Regions from separate parts of the Streptomyces formicae genome, predicted to be linked through region 1. Evidence: riboswitches for the same ligand, from Rfam matches in the RefSeq annotation. Region 1 holds a riboswitch; each other region holds the start of a gene.
What was found. Region 1 has a riboswitch for cyclic di-AMP ahead of KY5_RS01875 (C40 family peptidase). Riboswitches for the same ligand answer to the same signal wherever they lie in the genome.
Positions count from the first base shown of each region.

Region 2: it holds a riboswitch for cyclic di-AMP, as region 1 does, so the genes downstream of both, KY5_RS24855 (C40 family peptidase) here and KY5_RS01875 (C40 family peptidase) in region 1, are expected to answer to the same signal.
Region 3: it holds a riboswitch for cyclic di-AMP, as region 1 does, so the genes downstream of both, KY5_RS16645 (transglycosylase family protein) here and KY5_RS01875 (C40 family peptidase) in region 1, are expected to answer to the same signal.

Region 1 covers NZ_CP022685.1:448,222-453,686, reverse strand. Annotated here, with positions in the region: gene KY5_RS01895 (helix-turn-helix domain-containing protein) at 1-723, opposite strand, end outside; gene KY5_RS01890 (ATP-binding protein) at 999-1,451, shown strand; gene KY5_RS01885 (LysR family transcriptional regulator) at 1,468-2,379, opposite strand; gene KY5_RS01880 (LysE family translocator) at 2,534-3,151, shown strand; gene KY5_RS01875 (C40 family peptidase) at 3,201-3,674, opposite strand; cyclic di-AMP (ydaO/yuaA leader) riboswitch at 3,678-3,856, opposite strand; gene KY5_RS01870 (hypothetical protein) at 4,266-4,571, opposite strand; gene KY5_RS01865 (ATP-dependent Clp protease proteolytic subunit) at 4,579-5,214, opposite strand.
Region 2 covers NZ_CP022685.1:5,681,645-5,687,109, forward strand. Annotated here, with positions in the region: gene KY5_RS24845 (hypothetical protein) at 77-430, shown strand; gene KY5_RS24850 (MerR family transcriptional regulator) at 649-1,569, shown strand; gene KY5_RS24855 (C40 family peptidase) at 1,608-2,816, opposite strand; cyclic di-AMP (ydaO/yuaA leader) riboswitch at 2,824-2,987, opposite strand; gene KY5_RS24860 (ATP-dependent DNA helicase) at 3,231-5,465, shown strand, end outside.
Region 3 covers NZ_CP022685.1:3,879,193-3,884,657, reverse strand. Annotated here, with positions in the region: gene KY5_RS16655 (cytochrome P450 family protein) at 1-237, shown strand, start outside; gene KY5_RS16650 (transglycosylase family protein) at 385-1,440, shown strand; cyclic di-AMP (ydaO/yuaA leader) riboswitch at 1,635-1,838, shown strand; gene KY5_RS16645 (transglycosylase family protein) at 1,843-2,562, shown strand; gene eno (phosphopyruvate hydratase) at 2,928-4,214, shown strand; gene KY5_RS16635 (FtsB family cell division protein) at 4,331-4,810, shown strand; gene KY5_RS16630 (DUF501 domain-containing protein) at 4,850-5,383, shown strand; gene KY5_RS16625 (Ppx/GppA phosphatase family protein) at 5,380-5,465, shown strand, end outside.

The sequences.
Region 1 (5,465 bases):
GAGAACAACCAGATCCAGATCAGCAATGTTCGGAAATGAGAAAATAACGAAAGGCCCGATCAGGCCAACGTGCTCTCCGGCGGCGAACGGCAGTACCTGAAGCCGCACATGGGGCAGGTGTGCCGACTCCCGTAACCGCGCGAGCTGCCCCGCGAAGACCCGTTCCCCGCCCACCGGGCGGCGCAGCACCGCCTCGTCGAGCACCACGCTCAGCCGCAGCGGCGGATCCGCGCGCAGTACGTCCTGGCGGGCGAGCCGCACCTCCACCAGGGCGTTGACCTGCTCCTCGGGCAGCCCGCCGAGCGCGGCCCTGGTCACCGCGCGGGCGTAGTCCGCGGTCTGCAACAGGCCGGGCACGACGCTGGTTTCCAGGGTGCGCAGCCAACTCGCCTGCGATTCCAGGCTGATGAAGTCGCGATAGGTCGCGGGCAGCAGGTCGCGGTAGGCCTTCCACCAGTGGTGACGCCCCGCGCCCGCTTCGTCGGACCCGCCCAACGCGGCCAGGCGTTCGATGAGATGGGGGTCCTTCACGTCGTACGCCTCGAGCAGCAGGCGCACGTCGGGGGCCTTCACGCCGCTGCGTCCCGTCTCGATCCGGCTGACCTTCGACTGGTGCCAGCCGACCTTGGCCGCGGCCTCGCTGCTGGTGAGTCCGGCCAGGCCGCGCAGGGTGCGCAATTCCGCGCCGAGTTGGCGGCGACGCACCGCGGGCCCGTACTGCATGCCCGTCTCCTTCCGGACGGAGCCGTCGGTGAGGCGGCGGCTGGGTGGGGGCAATAGGCGACAGTAGAGGAAGTGCCGGTGTCCCGCCCAAATACGGTCTGTCGTTGCAGAGTTCACCGCTTCGAGCGACAGATATATGCACATCTCGGTGGATCGCCACCCGTGACCGGCCAAGGAGTGGCAGGCTGGCGCGATAGCACCAGTCCGGGATTGTCCTCGAGTCATCCGCCACGAGTCGGCGAGACCAGTCCCGGTGGGAAAGGGACAGCGTCGCCATGGCAGATCACCAGGAAGCATCCGTCACCCTGCCGAGCGATCCCGCCTCGGTCCCCGCGGCCCGCAAGTACGTCTCGCGGGTGCTCATGGAGTGGGGCCTCCCCGCGGAGGCCGACGTGGCGGACACGATCAGGCTGATCGTCTCCGAGCTCGCGACGAACGCCGTGCAGCACACCCTCGGCCAGTCGCCGACCTTCACCGTGGGCCTCGAACTCGACCGGGACGAACAGTTGCGGATCGGCGTCACCGACAGCCACCCCCGCTACCCCAAGCGGCTGCCCGCCGCCGTCCAGCAGGACAACGGCCGGGGCATGGTGATCATCCGCTGGCTCGCCGCCGAGTGCGGCGGCAGGCTGTCCGTCAGCCCCACGGAGGAGGGCGGCAAGACGGTCTGGATCGCCCTGCCGTGGACGGCGCCGGTCGAGGGCAGGCCCCGCGACCCGGCCCGCTGACCCCGCCCGCCCCGACTCAGCCCACTGAGCGGCCGTAGGCCCCGCGCAGCAGCGCCCGGAACGAGTCCGCGGCGGCGGTCGACTCGTCGGTGCGGTGGACGACGGAGATGGTGCGCCGCAGGTCGCCCGGTTCCAGCAGGCGCGTGCCGACCGGGGTGGCGGCGGTCCGCGCCACCATCTCCGGCACCACGGCGATGCCGAGCCCGGCGCTGACCAGCGCGCAGACCAGGGCGTAGCCCGGCGTTTCGACCAGCACCGAGGGCGTCGCACCGGCCCGTGCGAGCGCCCGCTCCACGGCCTGTCGGGGCGGATGCGTCGGCGCCATGCTGATCAGCGGCTGCCCGGCGAGGGCCTCCAGCGGCAGCCGTGCCGTGCCGCTCGCAAGGGCGTGCCCCGGCTGCGTCACCAGGACCAGTTCCTCCACGAGGATCCGCTCGGCGGAGACGGCGGCGGGCAGCGGCACCGCGTCGGCGGGCTCGTAGGCGTGGGTGAGAGCCAGATCGACCTCGCCCGCCGCCACCGCCGCGACACCGAACGGCGGTTCGTACCCCGCGACGGTCAGTTCCACGTCCGGGTGGGCCCTGCGGAACGCGGTCAGGACGGGCGGCAGCAGATGGATGCCCGCGGTCGTGAAGGTGCCGACGCGGAGCCTGCCGCCCGACAGGCCCGCGAGCTGCGCGAGTTCGTGCCGGGCGCGCTCCATCTCGTCGAGTACCCGGCGGGCCCTGGCCGCCAGGAGTTCGCCCGCGCCGGTCAGCCGCGCCCCGCGGTGATGGCGTACGAGCAGCGCCGTCCCTGCCTCCCGCTCCAGCTTGGCCAGTTGCTGCGAGAGGGCGGGCACGGTGTAGCCGAGCCGCTCGGCGGCCCGGGTGATCGAACCGGCCTCGGAGACCGCGACGAGTGCGGCGAGCCGCGTGGGGTCGTACATGGCAGCTCCTTGCGGCGCGAAGGGCGCGCGTACGGCTCCGGCGGCAGGCCACCCGGATCCCGGCCCGCAGACCCGGAGACTAAACGGCTGCTTAAGTCACGGTCAGGATATTCCACATACCCGTTGAAGGCTCGGGACCGGCAGGCTGGGCGGCATGGACGCACAACTGGTCGCCTTCACCCTGTTCGCCGCGGGCATGGTCGCCATGCCCGGTGCCGACTTCACCGTCGTCGTACGCAACTCCCTCGCCTCCCGGCGGGCGGGCGTGGCCAGTGCGATCGGGGTCGCGGCCGGACTCCTGGTGCACACGGCCCTCGCGGTCGCGGGCGTCGCCGCGGTGCTCGCCGCGGTCCCCGCGCTCTTCCGGGCGCTCCAACTGGTCGGCGCCGCCTATGTGCTGTACCTCGCCCATCGCGCGCTGCGCTCGGCGGCACGACCGCGTGAGACGGCGCAGGACGTGCTGACGGCGCGGGCCGGTGGTCTGCGGGAAGGCTTCCTGACCAACGCCCTCAACCCCAAGGCGTCGATCACGTTCCTGAGCGTGCTGCCCCAGTTCGTGCCCGCGGGCAGTCCCGCGATGCCCAGGACCTTGCTGCTCGCGTCCATCGTGGTGGCGCTCGCCCTGCTGTGGTTCCCGGCGGTGGCCCTGCTCGTCGACCGGCTCGGCAGGTGGCTGCGCAGGCCCCGTACGGCCCGTGCCATCGAGGCGGTCACCGGTGTCGCGCTCGGCGTGCTGGGTCTGGTGCTCCTGGTGGAGCCCGTTCTGGCCTGACCCCCGAGCACTCCGGAGTGCTCGGGGGACAGGACGGTCGCGGCGAGGGTCAGCGGACCCGGCCGTACCAGACGCTCTTGGACCAGATCTTCTCCAGGCGCACCACGGTGTTCCGCTTGGGCGCGTGCCAGATGCGGCCGTTACCCGCGTAGATCCCGACGTGGTAGACGTTCCTTCCGGAGTGGAAGAACACCAGGTCGCCGCGGGTCCGCTGGGACTTGGAGATGTGCTTGGTCTTGTTGTACTGCGCGGCGGCGGTGCGCGGCAGTTTCTTGCCCGTCTTCTTGAACGAGTAGAGCGTCAGGCCCGAGCAGTCGAACCGGTTGGGTCCCGCCGCGCCGTAGCGGTAGGGGGAGCCCTTCTTGGAAGCCGCGATCTTGAGCGCCTTCGTCCCGTGAGTGGCCGCTTGCGCTTCCCCGGTGAGCCCGGGGGCCACCACGGTGCCGCCTACGACGGCGAGCGTGAGGGCCGAAGCGGCCCCCGTCCTGCTGAGCAGCGACGGAACATGATTCAGCGCAGTCATGCGCAACCCTTCGTCAGCCGCCTGTGAAAGATGACCTGTCGGGTTCGGGCAGGCGAAGATGCCCGGCCGCGTCGTGCTCTGCGGCTTCACCCCAAGGGCGCGTCGTCCGGACCTTCCGGACGGGCCCGCCGTGCTTGGGTCCTCCACTCCTGCCGTTGCACCGATGTCGACCGGTCATCCGGGTGGCGGCAGGACTCGGCGTCCGCCCGGACCGCCCCGCCGCTGTGGCGGGGGCTTGTCGTCGGAGAGGATCTTGACCCGACAAGGGCGAAAAAACCGAGCCGAAACGGCGTTTTGTGAGGCTCCTCACGACTGACCCGTTCAGGTGGACACCGCCCGAAAGGGGCAGCCGTCCGGGTGGCCGACGACGGTTCGACCAGCACCGGAATGGTCCGTTCCGCACTCCTCGTACACCTCTGACGCAACTCTCGACCACGCCTTGGCGGACCCTTCGCTACGCCGTTCGGGGTAGCTCGTCTGGTCCGTTTCAACACGGCTCCGGACGTTCCGGAGAGTGCGGCGCGACGGGTTTCGGGCCTTCGGTGGCGGTCAACGGGCGCATAGCCACAGGGGTCTGGCCGAGGGGCGTGATCAACTCTGTGACGGGGGTGGCACGGTGACGCGGCGGGTCCTTCGCTCGCCGTCGAGCACGCGCAGCGCGCGGGCCAGCGTGGGCGCGTGCACTTCGCTCTCGCCGCGCCGGTGCATCAGGGTCAGCGCGTCCCGCAGGTCCTTCGCGCTGGTCACCAGGGCCTGGGCCGCGCGCAGTCCTCCGTAGGTGAGTTCGCCCCTTGCCGGGTTGATCCGGCCCACCAGGTCGACGACTTCGAGGTAGCGGTCGACCAACTCGGCCTCGGCGCGCGTCAGCGCGGGCAGGGGCGGGAGGTGGGGAAGCATGTCGGGCTCACCTCCCGTCGTGCGCGGACAGTGTGCTCTTGCGGCTCGGGATGATGCCGTCCACCAGGCCGTACTCGACGGCCGTGGGGGCATCGAGGATCTTGTCCCGCTCGATGTCGGCGCTGATCCGCTCGGGGCTCTGTCCGGTGTGCCGTACGAGCAGTTCCTCCAGGAGCCGCCGGGTGCGCAGGATCTCGTCGGCCTGGATCGCGAGGTCGCTCGCCTGCCCGCGGACCGGCTCGCCGATGGACGGCTGGTGGATGAGCACGCGCGCGCCGGGCAGCGCGAAGCGCTTGCCGGGCGTGCCCGCGGCGAGCAGCACGGCGGCGGATGACGCCGCCTGCCCCAGACAGGTCGTCTCCACGTCACAGGTGACGAACTGGATCGTGTCGTACAGGGCGGTCATCGCGCTGAACGAGCCGCCGGGGGAGTTGATGTACAGCGAGATGTCACGCTCCGGCGCCTGGTGCTCGAGGTGCATGAACTGCGCCATCACGTCGTTCGCCGACGTCTCGTCGATGGGAGTGCCGAGGAAGACGATCCGCTCTTCGAGGAGCTTGGAGTACGGATCGAGGGTCCGCGTCCCCGAACTCGTGCGCTCGGTGAACTCGGGCAGGACGTAACGGGCGGACGGACGGTTCACCGGGTGGTTCGACGGACGGTTCATGGGACGCCTCTCTTCGCAGCACTCCGCAGGGATCTGTAAAAAATGTACAGGACGTACGTTCATGGGGGGAAGGGTCCGACCGCACGCTGGGTTTCACGCCGCTGGGGTGGATCTGGACGGTGCGCTGAGCGACGGGAGCCGGTCGGCGCTCGGCCCCGGACGCTCGTCCGCACTTCGTGGCGCACCGTCAGGGCCACGCGGCCGCCTGTGCTCGCACGGGGAACGGG
Region 2 (5,465 bases), 5.2 Mb from region 1:
TGCCCCGACGGCTCGCCTGGCGGTGATAAGGGACCGGCCGTCCCGGGGAAAACAGGCCCCGGTTAGGCTCCGGCTCATGGACGTACTCATCCATCTCTTCGTCGGCCTGCACATCATCGGCATCGCCTCGCTCCTGGGCGGCTTCCTGACCCAGATGAAGCAGATGGGCCAGGGCACCGCCCGCTTCAGCCCCGCGATGCTGCACGGCGCGCTGACCATGCTCGTCACCGGTGTCGTCCTGGTCGGCCTGAACCAGGCGGACGACAACCCGGTCAACAACCTCAAGATCGGCATCAAGATGGCCGTGCTGATCGTGATCCTCGCGCTGGTCTATGTGAAGCGGGACGAGGAGAAGGTCGACAAGGGGATGTTCGGGGCGGTGGGTCTGCTGACCGTGGCGAACATCTTCATCGCGGTGCTCTGGACCTGAGTTTTCCGCCCTCTACGCGCGCGTGGCCCGCATCCCCTGGAGGATGCGGGCCACGCGCGCGTAGAGGGTGCTTCGCGTAGAGGGTGCTTTTCGGTCGGCCGGGGTTGCACCTTCCGTAGCGGCATGTGGTGCGGTGGACCTGCGCCCCGATCACTGCTTGCCCGATTACTACTTGCCTGATCCCTACGTCCCGATCCCTTGAGGAAAGGCCCCGGCTCATGCGTTCGTCTTTCACGCCGCCCCGCCAGGTCAAGATCGGGGACGCGGCGGCCTTCGTCGGCAGCACGCCACGAGCGATTCGCCACTACCACGAGATCGGTCTGCTCCCCGAGCCCGAGCGGGGCGGCGACGGCCGTCGCCGCTACGGGTACGAGGACATGATCCGCCTGCTGTGGATCCGCAAGACCGCCGACGCCGGGATCGCCCTGGACGACATCCGCGACGCCTTCACCACCGACACCGCCTCTGCCGGGGCGGACGGCGGGGACGGCGGAGACGGCATCGCGGGCGTCCTGGAGCGGCTGGAGGAAACCCTCGCCGAGCAGGAGGCGGAAGTGCGGCGGCAACGGGCCGCCGTGCGGCGGATGCGCACCGAGGGCAGCCGGACGGGCCTGCTCTCCGACTTCGTCACCGCACGCCTCAAGGACCTGCCGGAGGGCTCCCTGCGCCAGGCGGACCTGGACGGTCTGCTGGTCACCGAGCGGATCTTCGGTCCGCTCGGCGCGGCCGTCCAGGCCACCCGCTTCATCGCCCTGGCCACGCATCCCGCTCTGCGGAAGGAATCCGACCGCATCGAGGACGCCGAGGAGGCGCTCGACGACAGCGTCGCCGTCGACGATCCACGGGTGGCTCAAGTGGCCGTCGAGCGGCACGCCTTCGAGAACGCCCTCTACGCCGTCATCGAGGAGTCCGGCCTGGCCGCGGACGACGACGCCCTCTTCGACGCCTGGGACGCCCTGCACCCTGCTACCGCCGCTGACGGCGAGGACGAGGCCGACCTCGGCTCAGGCGGGCGGCAGGCCGACTCCATGAGCGTCCTCGAAGCCACGGGCAAGATGCCCTACGACTTCTCCCCGGCCCGCCTGCGCTGTATGGAACTGGCCGAAGAACTGTCCGCCCAAGACCCACCCGCACCCTGAGACCTCGCCGATCGGCCCCTTCCGTACTCAGGCCGTACTCAGGCGGGACGCACCACGCTGTGGATCGGCATGTAGTAGATCGACTCGACGCGGACGTTCGCGCCCGGCTTCGGGGCGTGGATCATCTTGCCGTTGCCGATGTAGATCCCGACGTGGCTGATGTCGTCGTAGAAGAAGACCAGGTCGCCCGGCTTGGCGTCGGCCGTCTTCACCGTCGTGCCGACCTTCACCTGGTCCCACGTGGTGCGCGGCAGGGAGATCCCGGCGGCCTTCCACGCGTCCTGGGTGAGCCCGGAGCAGTCGTAGGAGTCGGGGCCCGTCGCGCCCCAGACGTACGGCTTGCCGATCTGGGCCTCGGCGAAGTCGATCACCTTCGCGGCCTTGGTGGCGTAGCTGCCGTCCGTGCTCCCCGAGCCCGAACCGGTGCCCGAGCCCGATCCGGAGCCGGAACCCGAGCCGGAACCGGAGTCCTGGCCCCCGTCCTTCTCCTTCTGCTTCTCCTTCTGGGCCGCCTCTTCCGCCTTGCGCTCGCGCTCCGCCTCGGCGGCCTGCTTGCGGGCCAGCTCCTCGGCCTTGCGCTTGGCCTCCTGCTCCTTCTTTCGCTCGATCGACGCGAGCCTGGCCTTCTCCTCCGCGGTCAGCTCCGACAGGAGCTTGCGGGCCTCGCCCAGCTTCTTCTGGACGGTCCGCTTGCTCGTCCTGAGGTCGTCCCGCGAGTCGGTCAGCGTCTTGAGGCTCTTCGCCGCCTTCGTGCGCTGCTTCGTCGCCGAGACCTGCTCGGTCTGGTAGTCGTCGACCGCCTTCTTCTGGCGCTCGGTGAGCCGGTCCGACAGGTGGTTCTGGTCGAAGTAGCCCTGCGGATCGTTGGCGAGCATCATCGTCGCCGTCTCGGAGACGGCGCCGGTGCGGTACTGCGCGGCGGCGAAGGAGCCGAGCTCCTGGCGGGCCTCGTTCAGCTTCTCGGTGCGCTTGGCCACGTCGTCCAGGAGATGGTCGACCTTCTTGCGCTGCTTGCCGGTCTTCTCCTTGGCCGAGTTGTACTTCTGGGTGGCCACGCCCGCCTGGTGGTAGAGGTCGTCGACCTTCTTCTGCACTTCTTCGAGGCTGGGCTTCGTCGGCGCTGAGGGGGCCGCCTGCGCGCTCTGCGACAGGAGTGCCACCGAGGTGAGGGCGGCCGTGGTGATGCCGATGGCGGGGGCCGTGCGTTTACCGGCTGCCCGGGTCCGCGGCTTGCGGTGCGACGCCAAGAGAGGCGACTCCTTCCGTAGACCGCCTACCGGGTTAGCTGTCGGGTTCGGGCGGACGATCCGGAAGGTTGCCCTACGGTCCCGTACGTCGTGCTTCGTACGGGGCCGATTCACCCCAAGGTCTTGGTGGGTCCCCGGCTCCGACCATGTCGAACTCGGCGGAGGCCACCCGTTCCCGGCGGGGTTCGCCGGTGGGGGGACGAGCAGCCCGCGCAGCACGCTAGCCAACTCGTGTGGCCCGTGTGAAGGTTGATGTTCGATATGCCCGATACATTTTCGTGACTTTTCGAAGCGCCCGATGGGGGCATGCCGCGCGAAAGCGGAGCGTGACCGCCCGGGGGCGGGACGTCATCGGGCGGAGGTGGCCGGAACCCGGGGCGGGTTGTCAGTGGGGCCGCCTAGACTCGGGAGGCGATGAGCAGCCTCTTTGATGACAGCTTCCTGGCGGACCTGCAGCCCTCACGGGCCGCGGACGAAGAGCCCCCGCCGCCACCCGAGGACACCGCTCCGGAGCCCGTTCCGGACGATCTGTTCGACGGGAAGTTCGACGCGCCCATGACCCGGGACACGCACTACCGCGGTGGTGCCCCGCGCCCGGTCATCGACCCGGCGACGCTTCTCGACGGTCTCAACGAGAACCAGCGCGCGGCCGTCGTGCACGCGGGCTCCCCGCTGCTCATCGTCGCCGGTGCCGGTTCCGGCAAGACCCGCGTGCTGACCCACCGCATCGCGTACCTCCTCGCCGAGCGCGGCGCCCACCCCGGCCAGATCCTCGCGATCACCTTCACGAACAAGGCCGCGGGCGAGATGAAGGAGCGCGTCGAGCAGCTCGTCGGCCCCCGGGCGAACGCGATGTGGGTGTCGACGTTCCACAGCGCCTGCGTCCGCATCCTGCGCCGCGAGTACAAGAAGCTGGGCTTCACGTCCTCCTTCTCGATCTACGACGCCGCGGACTCCAAGCGTCTGATGGCCCTGGTCTGCCGCGATCTGGACCTCGACCCGAAGAAGTTCCCGCCGAAGTCCTTCAGCGCCAAGATCTCCAACCTGAAGAACGAGCTGATCGACGAGGAGGACTTCGCGGGCCAGGCCGCCGACGGCTTCGAGAAGACCCTCGCCCAGGCCTACGCGATGTACCAGTCCCGCCTCCGCGAGGCGAACGCACTGGACTTCGACGACCTGATCATGACGACGGTCCACCTCCTGCGCGCCTTCCCCGACGTCGCCGAGCACTACAGGCGCCGCTTCCGGCACGTCATGGTCGACGAGTACCAGGACACCAACCACGCGCAGTACGCCTTGGTGCGCGAGCTGGTCGGCCCCTCCGGAGGCGAGGGCGACGACCCCGGCGAGCTCTGTGTGGTGGGTGACGCGGACCAGTCGATCTACGCCTTCCGCGGCGCCACCATCCGCAACATCCTCCAGTTCGAGGAGGACTACACGGACGCGACGACGATCCTCCTGGAGCAGAACTACCGCTCCACGCAGACGATCCTGACCGCCGCGAACGCGGTCATCGAGCGGAACGAGAGCCGCCGCCCGAAGAACCTGTGGACCAACCAGGGCGCGGGCGCGCGCATCACGGGATACGTCGCGGACACCGAGCACGACGAGGCGCAGTTCGTCGCCGACGAGATCGACCGGCTCACCGACGCGGGCGACGCGAAGGCGGGCGACGTCGCGATCTTCTACCGTACGAACGCGCAGTCCCGTGTCTTCGAAGAGATCTTCATCCGCGTCGGCCTGCCCTACAAGGTCGTCGGCGGCGTGCGCTTCTACGAGCGCAAGGAGGTCAGGGACGTCCTCGCGTACCTGCGCGTGCTCGCCAACCCCGAGGACGCGGTGCCGCTGCGGCGCATCCTCAACGTCCCCAAGCGAGGCATCGGCGACCGCGCCGAGGCGATGATCGACGCGCTGTCCCAGCGCGAGAAGATCTCCTTCCCGCAGGCGCTGCGCCGCGTCGACGAGGCGTACGGCATGGCCGCCAGGTCGACCAATGCCGTCAGGCGTTTCAACACGCTGATGGAGGAGCTGCGGACCATCGTCGAGTCCGGCGCGGGCCCGGCGGTCGTCCTGGAGGCCGTGCTCGAACGGACCGGCTATCTCGCCGAGTTGCAGGCGTCCACCGACCCGCAGGACGAGACGCGCATCGAGAACCTCCAGGAACTCGCCGCCGTGGCGCTGGAGTTCGAGCAGGAGAGCGGCCAGGCCGCCGGAGCCACCGAAGCCACCGAAGGCGCGGAGGGCGACGGCGGGGAGAACGCGGCGGACGCGGAGGGTGCCGGGGAGGCGGCCGGTGCCGCGACCACCGGTTCGCTCTCCGACTTCCTGGAGCGCGTCGCCCTGGTCGCCGACTCCGACCAGATCCCGGACGAGGAGGACGACGGCTCCGGAGTCATCACCCTGATGACGCTGCACACCGCCAAGGGCCTCGAATTCCCCGTGGTCTTCCTGACCGGCATGGAAGACGGCGTCTTCCCGCACATGCGCTCGTTGGGGCAGGTCAAGGAGCTGGAGGAGGAGCGGCGCCTGGCGTACGTGGGCATCACGCGCGCGCGTGAGCGGCTCTATCTGACGCGGTCCTCGATGCGCAGCGCCTGGGGCCAGCCCTCGTACAACCCGCCGTCGCGCTTCCTGGAGGAGATCCCGGAC
Region 3 (5,465 bases), 3.4 Mb from region 1:
CTGTCCCGGCGTGACAACCAGCACCTCGGATACGGGCACGGAATCCACTACTGCCTGGGCGCCCCGCTCGCCCGTCTGGAGGGGCAGACCGCCCTCGCGACGCTCCTGCGACGCCTTCCCGACCTGCAACTCGCGGTGGATCCTGCCGATTTGCGGTGGCGTGGCGGGCTGATCATGCGGGGACTGCGGACGCTGCCCGTGGAGTTCGCACCCGCACAGAGAACGGTGTCCGACTGAGCCTCAGCTGACGGGGCGTCAAGACTGTGACTTTCACGTGATCTCCGCTGCATCGACTTGTGACAAGCGTTCGAGTGCGACTACGTTCACGTCGACTCGGGCACCCGGTGCCCCTGTCGCCGCATTAGTCTCGTGAAAGGCAACCGCATGCTCTCCGGCAATGGTCGTCACCGACGCCCCCGCCAAGCCCCGGCCCTCATCGTCGCGGCAGGAGTCACCGGATCCGCCATCGCCATCCCGCTGCTCGGCGCGACGAGCGCGAGCGCCGCCGACACCGCGACGTGGGACAAGCTCGCCGAGTGCGAGAGCGGCGGCGCGTGGAGCGCCAACCCGGGCAACGGGTACTACGGCGGAATCCAGTTCTCCCAGGAGATGTGGGAGAACTACGGCGGTCTGGACTACGCGCCGAGCGCCGACCAGGCGTCCAAGTCGCAGCAGATCGCCGTCGCCGAGAAGGTCCTCGACGACAAGGGGCCCGCCGCCTGGCCGAGCTGTGCCCCGATCGCCGGTCTCACCGATGACGGCGCGGCCGCCGACGTCGACCCGGGCGCACCGTTGACACCCGTCCCCTCCGACTCCGCGGACCCCGGGTCCGACGGGAAGGACAAGACGGGCGAGAAGTCCTCCGACAAGCCTTCGGAGAAGCCGTCGGAGAAGCCTTCCGGTAAGCCCTCCGACAAGCCTTCCGGGGACTCCTCGGACTCCTCGGACTCCGTAGACCCGTCCGACCCGGCCGACCCCTCCGACGCGTCCGACACGTCCGACGCGTCGAGAGACAAGGATCACGACAAGCCGGGCAAGGGCGACAAGAGCGACAAGGACGAGACGGACGGCAAGGGCGACGCGGGCGACTCCGGCAAGTCCGGAGAGAAGGGCAGTACTTCGCCCGAGCCCGAGGACTCCACCGCCCCCTCCGACGACTCCGCCCCCGGCCGCCACCGGGGCGACAGCGCCGACGAGCGGCCCTCCGGAGGCGACGGCAAGGACCGCACCGGACGGCACGCCTCGCGCGGCGGCGACCGCTCGGGGAAGACGGCCGAGGGGACGTACACGGTCCGCTCCGGCGACAACCTCTCGGTGATCGCGGACGACCTCGGCGTCGACGGTGGCTGGCCCACGCTCTATGCCGAGAACAAGAAGACCGTCGGCGACGACCCGGACCTCATTCTCCCCGGTCAGAGCCTCGATTTGGGCGAAAAGTAAGGGAAGTTGACGAAGAGTCGGGCGGGGTCTTCGCGTCGTATGTCCGGTTTGGCGCGAGTGAGAGATGGGTCTCAGAAGCCCTGATCGTCTTTGAAATTCCGGCGACCGCGTGTCTACGGTCGTCACCGCTCGCCACTGGTGAGCCCCGCCGGTCGGTACGCCGAATCCTGCCAACGGCCGGACGGGAACAGTCGTCGCTTTGAGCGCCGTAGGCAGGAGCGGGGGACCCAAGGTAAGTGCCGGGCCCGTCCGTTGAGGGGCCGAGCAGCCGAGAGGCTGAGCGGTCGTGAGACGGAGGGAAACGGCTAGGGGTTAAGTCGCACTCGAGGGAGTGCGGCCGGGCAACCACATCGGCCCGAACCCGACAGCTCACCTCGCAGGCGTCGGTGAGGGGATCAACTCATGCTGTTTTCCAGCAAGGGCAAGCACCGCCGCCCGTCCAAGGCCACCCGTGTCGTCACGCTCGCCGGTGTCACCGGTGCCGCCGTGGCGGCCCCGCTGATGGCCGCTGGTTCGGCCTCCGCCGCCACCGGCGCCGAGTGGGACGCCGTCGCCCAGTGCGAGTCCGGCGGCAACTGGTCCATCAACACCGGCAACGGCTACCAGGGTGGCGTGCAGTTCTCGCCGTCCACCTGGGCCGCGTACGGCGGTACGAAGTACGCGCCGACCGCCGACAAGGCCTCCAAGGCCCAGCAGATCGAGATCGCCGAGAAGGTCCTCGCGGGCCAGGGCAAGGGTGCCTGGCCGAGCTGTGGCGTCGGTCTCTCCGGTGCCGCGTACAACGGTGGCGGCTCGCAGCAGCAGGCCCCGCAGCAGCAGGCCAAGCCGCAGCCGCAGAAGACGCAGCAGCAGGCCGCCCCGCAGCAGCAGGCCCCGCAGGCCGCGCCGAAGCCGCAGCCCACGCCGCAGACCGAGACCAAGAAGAAGACCGTCGAGACCCCGACCGGCAAGACGGTCAAGAAGGGCGACGGCGAGTACAAGGTCAAGTCCGGCGACACCCTCTCCAAGATCGCCGAGTCGCACGAGGTCAAGGGCGGCTGGCAGAAGGTCTACAAGCTCAACGGCGACATCATCGACGACGCCGACTTCATCTACCCGGGCCAGCAGCTGCACCTCAAGTAGAGGCCCCACCCGGCCGTCACAGGCCCCCCGGCCGTGCTTCGGCGGACGCACGGCCACCCCCCCCGTCCCCACGGGCTCCCCGCCCCGGTGCGCGTATCCCCCGTACGCACCGGGGCGGGGCCATGTCCGGATCCTGCCTCCGCGACCGCCCCCCCCGAGACCCCCGGGACCGGCCCCGGCCGTGTTCGCCCCTAGCGAGCTACCGGCCAGTAGAAACACGGCCTTCCGTCCCGTTTCCCGGGTATTTGGGCCCCCGCCCGTCCCACGGGACGGGCGGTCGGCTGGTGGAAGCCCCGGAGCCCGTTAGGCTCGTGAGACGCAGGGCTGAAGCGGCCCCGCGTAAATGCGTCATATCCCAGAAGGAGATGCTCGTGCCGTCCATCGACGTCGTCGTAGCCCGGGAAATCCTGGACTCCCGAGGCAACCCCACGGTCGAGGTCGAGGTCGGCCTCGACGACGGCAGCACGGGTCGTGCCGCCGTTCCGTCCGGTGCCTCCACCGGTGCCTTCGAGGCCATCGAACTCCGTGACGGTGACCCCAACCGTTACCAGGGCAAGGGTGTCGAGAAGGCCGTCCTCGCCGTCATCGAGCAGATCGGCCCGGAGCTCGTCGGCTACGACGCCACCGAGCAGCGCCTGATCGACCAGGCCATGTTCGACCTGGACGCCACCGACAACAAGGGCTCGCTCGGCGCCAACGCCATCCTCGGCGTCTCCCTCGCCGTCGCGCACGCCGCCTCCGAGGCCAGCGACCTGCCGCTGTTCCGCTACCTCGGCGGCCCGAACGCGCACCTGCTGCCCGTCCCGATGATGAACATCCTGAACGGTGGGTCGCACGCCGACTCCAACGTCGACATCCAGGAGTTCATGATCGCCCCGATCGGCGCGGAGTCCTTCTCCGAGGCCCTTCGCTGGGGCGCCGAGGTCTACCACACCCTCAAGAAGGTGCTGAAGACCAAGGGCCTCTCCACCGGCCTGGGCGACGAGGGCGGCTTCGCCCCGAACCTGGAGTCGAACCGCGCCGCGCTCGACCTCATCATCGAGGCCATCAAGCAGGCCGGTTACGTCCCCGGCGAGCAGATCGGCCTGGCGCTCGACGTCGCCGCGTCCGAGTTCTACAAGGACGGCAAGTACGAGTTCGAGGGCAAGTCCCGCTCGGCCGCCGAGATGACCGAGTACTACGAGGAGCTCGTCTCCGCGTACCCGCTGGTCTCCATCGAGGACCCGCTGTACGAGGACGACTGGGCCGGCTGGAACGTCATCACCGAGCGCCTGGGCGACAAGGTCCAGATCGTCGGCGACGACCTCTTCGTCACCAACCCGGAGCGCCTGGCCCGCGGCATCGAGGAGGGCTCCGCCAACGCCCTGCTCGTCAAGGTCAACCAGATCGGTTCGCTGACCGAGACCCTGGACGCCGTCGAGATGGCCCAGCGCAACGGCTTCAAGTGCATGATGTCCCACCGCTCCGGCGAGACCGAGGACGTCACCATCGCCGACCTCGCGGTCGCCGTGAACTGCGGTCAGATCAAGACCGGCGCCCCGGCCCGCTCGGACCGCGTCGCCAAGTACAACCAGCTCCTGCGCATCGAGGAGATCCTCGACGACGCGGCCGTCTACGCCGGTCGCAGCGCGTTCCCGCGCTTCAAGGGCTGAGCAGCGCTCTCGTAGCCACGGAGTAGCCACGTAGTTACCTACGTCCCCGCACCCGGTCCCGTACCGTGTGCGGGGACGTACGTACGTTTACGCGCTGCTACTGGGGAGGCGGAACCATGGCCAAGGCCGGGACCAAGGACCGGTTCTCCACCGCGACCCGCCTGCGGCTGCTCGGCGAGCAGACCGCCGAGCGGGTCTACCGCTCCCAGACCAAGCGCCAGGCCCGCCGCTCCCGCCTCACCGGACGCGCCGCGCTCCTCGCGCTCGTGCTCTGCTCCCTCGTCGTCGCGCTCGCGTACCCGATAAGGCAGTACGTCTCGCAGCGCGCCGAGATCGACGACCTGCGCAGGCAGAAGGCCGAGCGCCACGAGGACGTCGAGAAGCTGCGCGACGAGAAGGCGCGCTGGCAGGACGACGCGTACGCGGAGCAGCGCATCCGCGACCGGCTGCACTACGTGATGCCGGGCGAGACCGGCTTCACCGTGATCGACCCCGCGGCGGCGCAGAGCCGCCGCGCGGACCAGGGGGCGGCCACGCGCCCCTGGTACTCGAACGTCTGGGACGGCGTCGACAAGGCCGACCGCCCCGACGACTGACCCGCTTCGACGACTGACCCAAGGACACGAAAGACAGGCATGGAAACGCCCCCGCCGACCACTGAGCGCACCGAGCCCACCGACGCCGACGTCGCGGCCTTCAAGCAGCAGCTCGGACGCCCGCCGCGCGGCCTGCGGGCCATCGCGCACCGCTGCCCCTGCGGCCAGCCCGACGTCGTCGAGACGGCCCCGCGCCTCCCGGACGGCACGCCGTTCCCCACGACGTACTACCTGACGTGCCCGCGGGCCGCCTCCGCGATCGGCACGCTCGAGGCCAACGGCGTCATGAAGGAGATGTCGGAGCGGCTCAAGACGGACCCCGAGCTCGCCGCGGCCTACGCCAAGGCGCACGAGGACTACATCGCGCGCCGCGACGCCATCGAGGTCCTGGAGGGCTTCCCGAGCGCGGGCGGCATGCCGGACCGCGTGAAGTGCCTGCACGTCCTGGTCGGCCACTCGCTCGCCGCGGGCCCCGGCGTGAACCCGCTGGGCGACGAGGCCATCGCGATGCTCCCCGAGTGGTGGGCCAAGGGCCCGTGCGTGACGCCGTGCGCTCCCGAGGGCGCCGAGTGACGCGCGTCGCCGCCATCGACTGCGGCACGAACTCGATCCGCCTCCTGGTGGCGGACGCGGACCCGGCGACGGGCGAACTGGT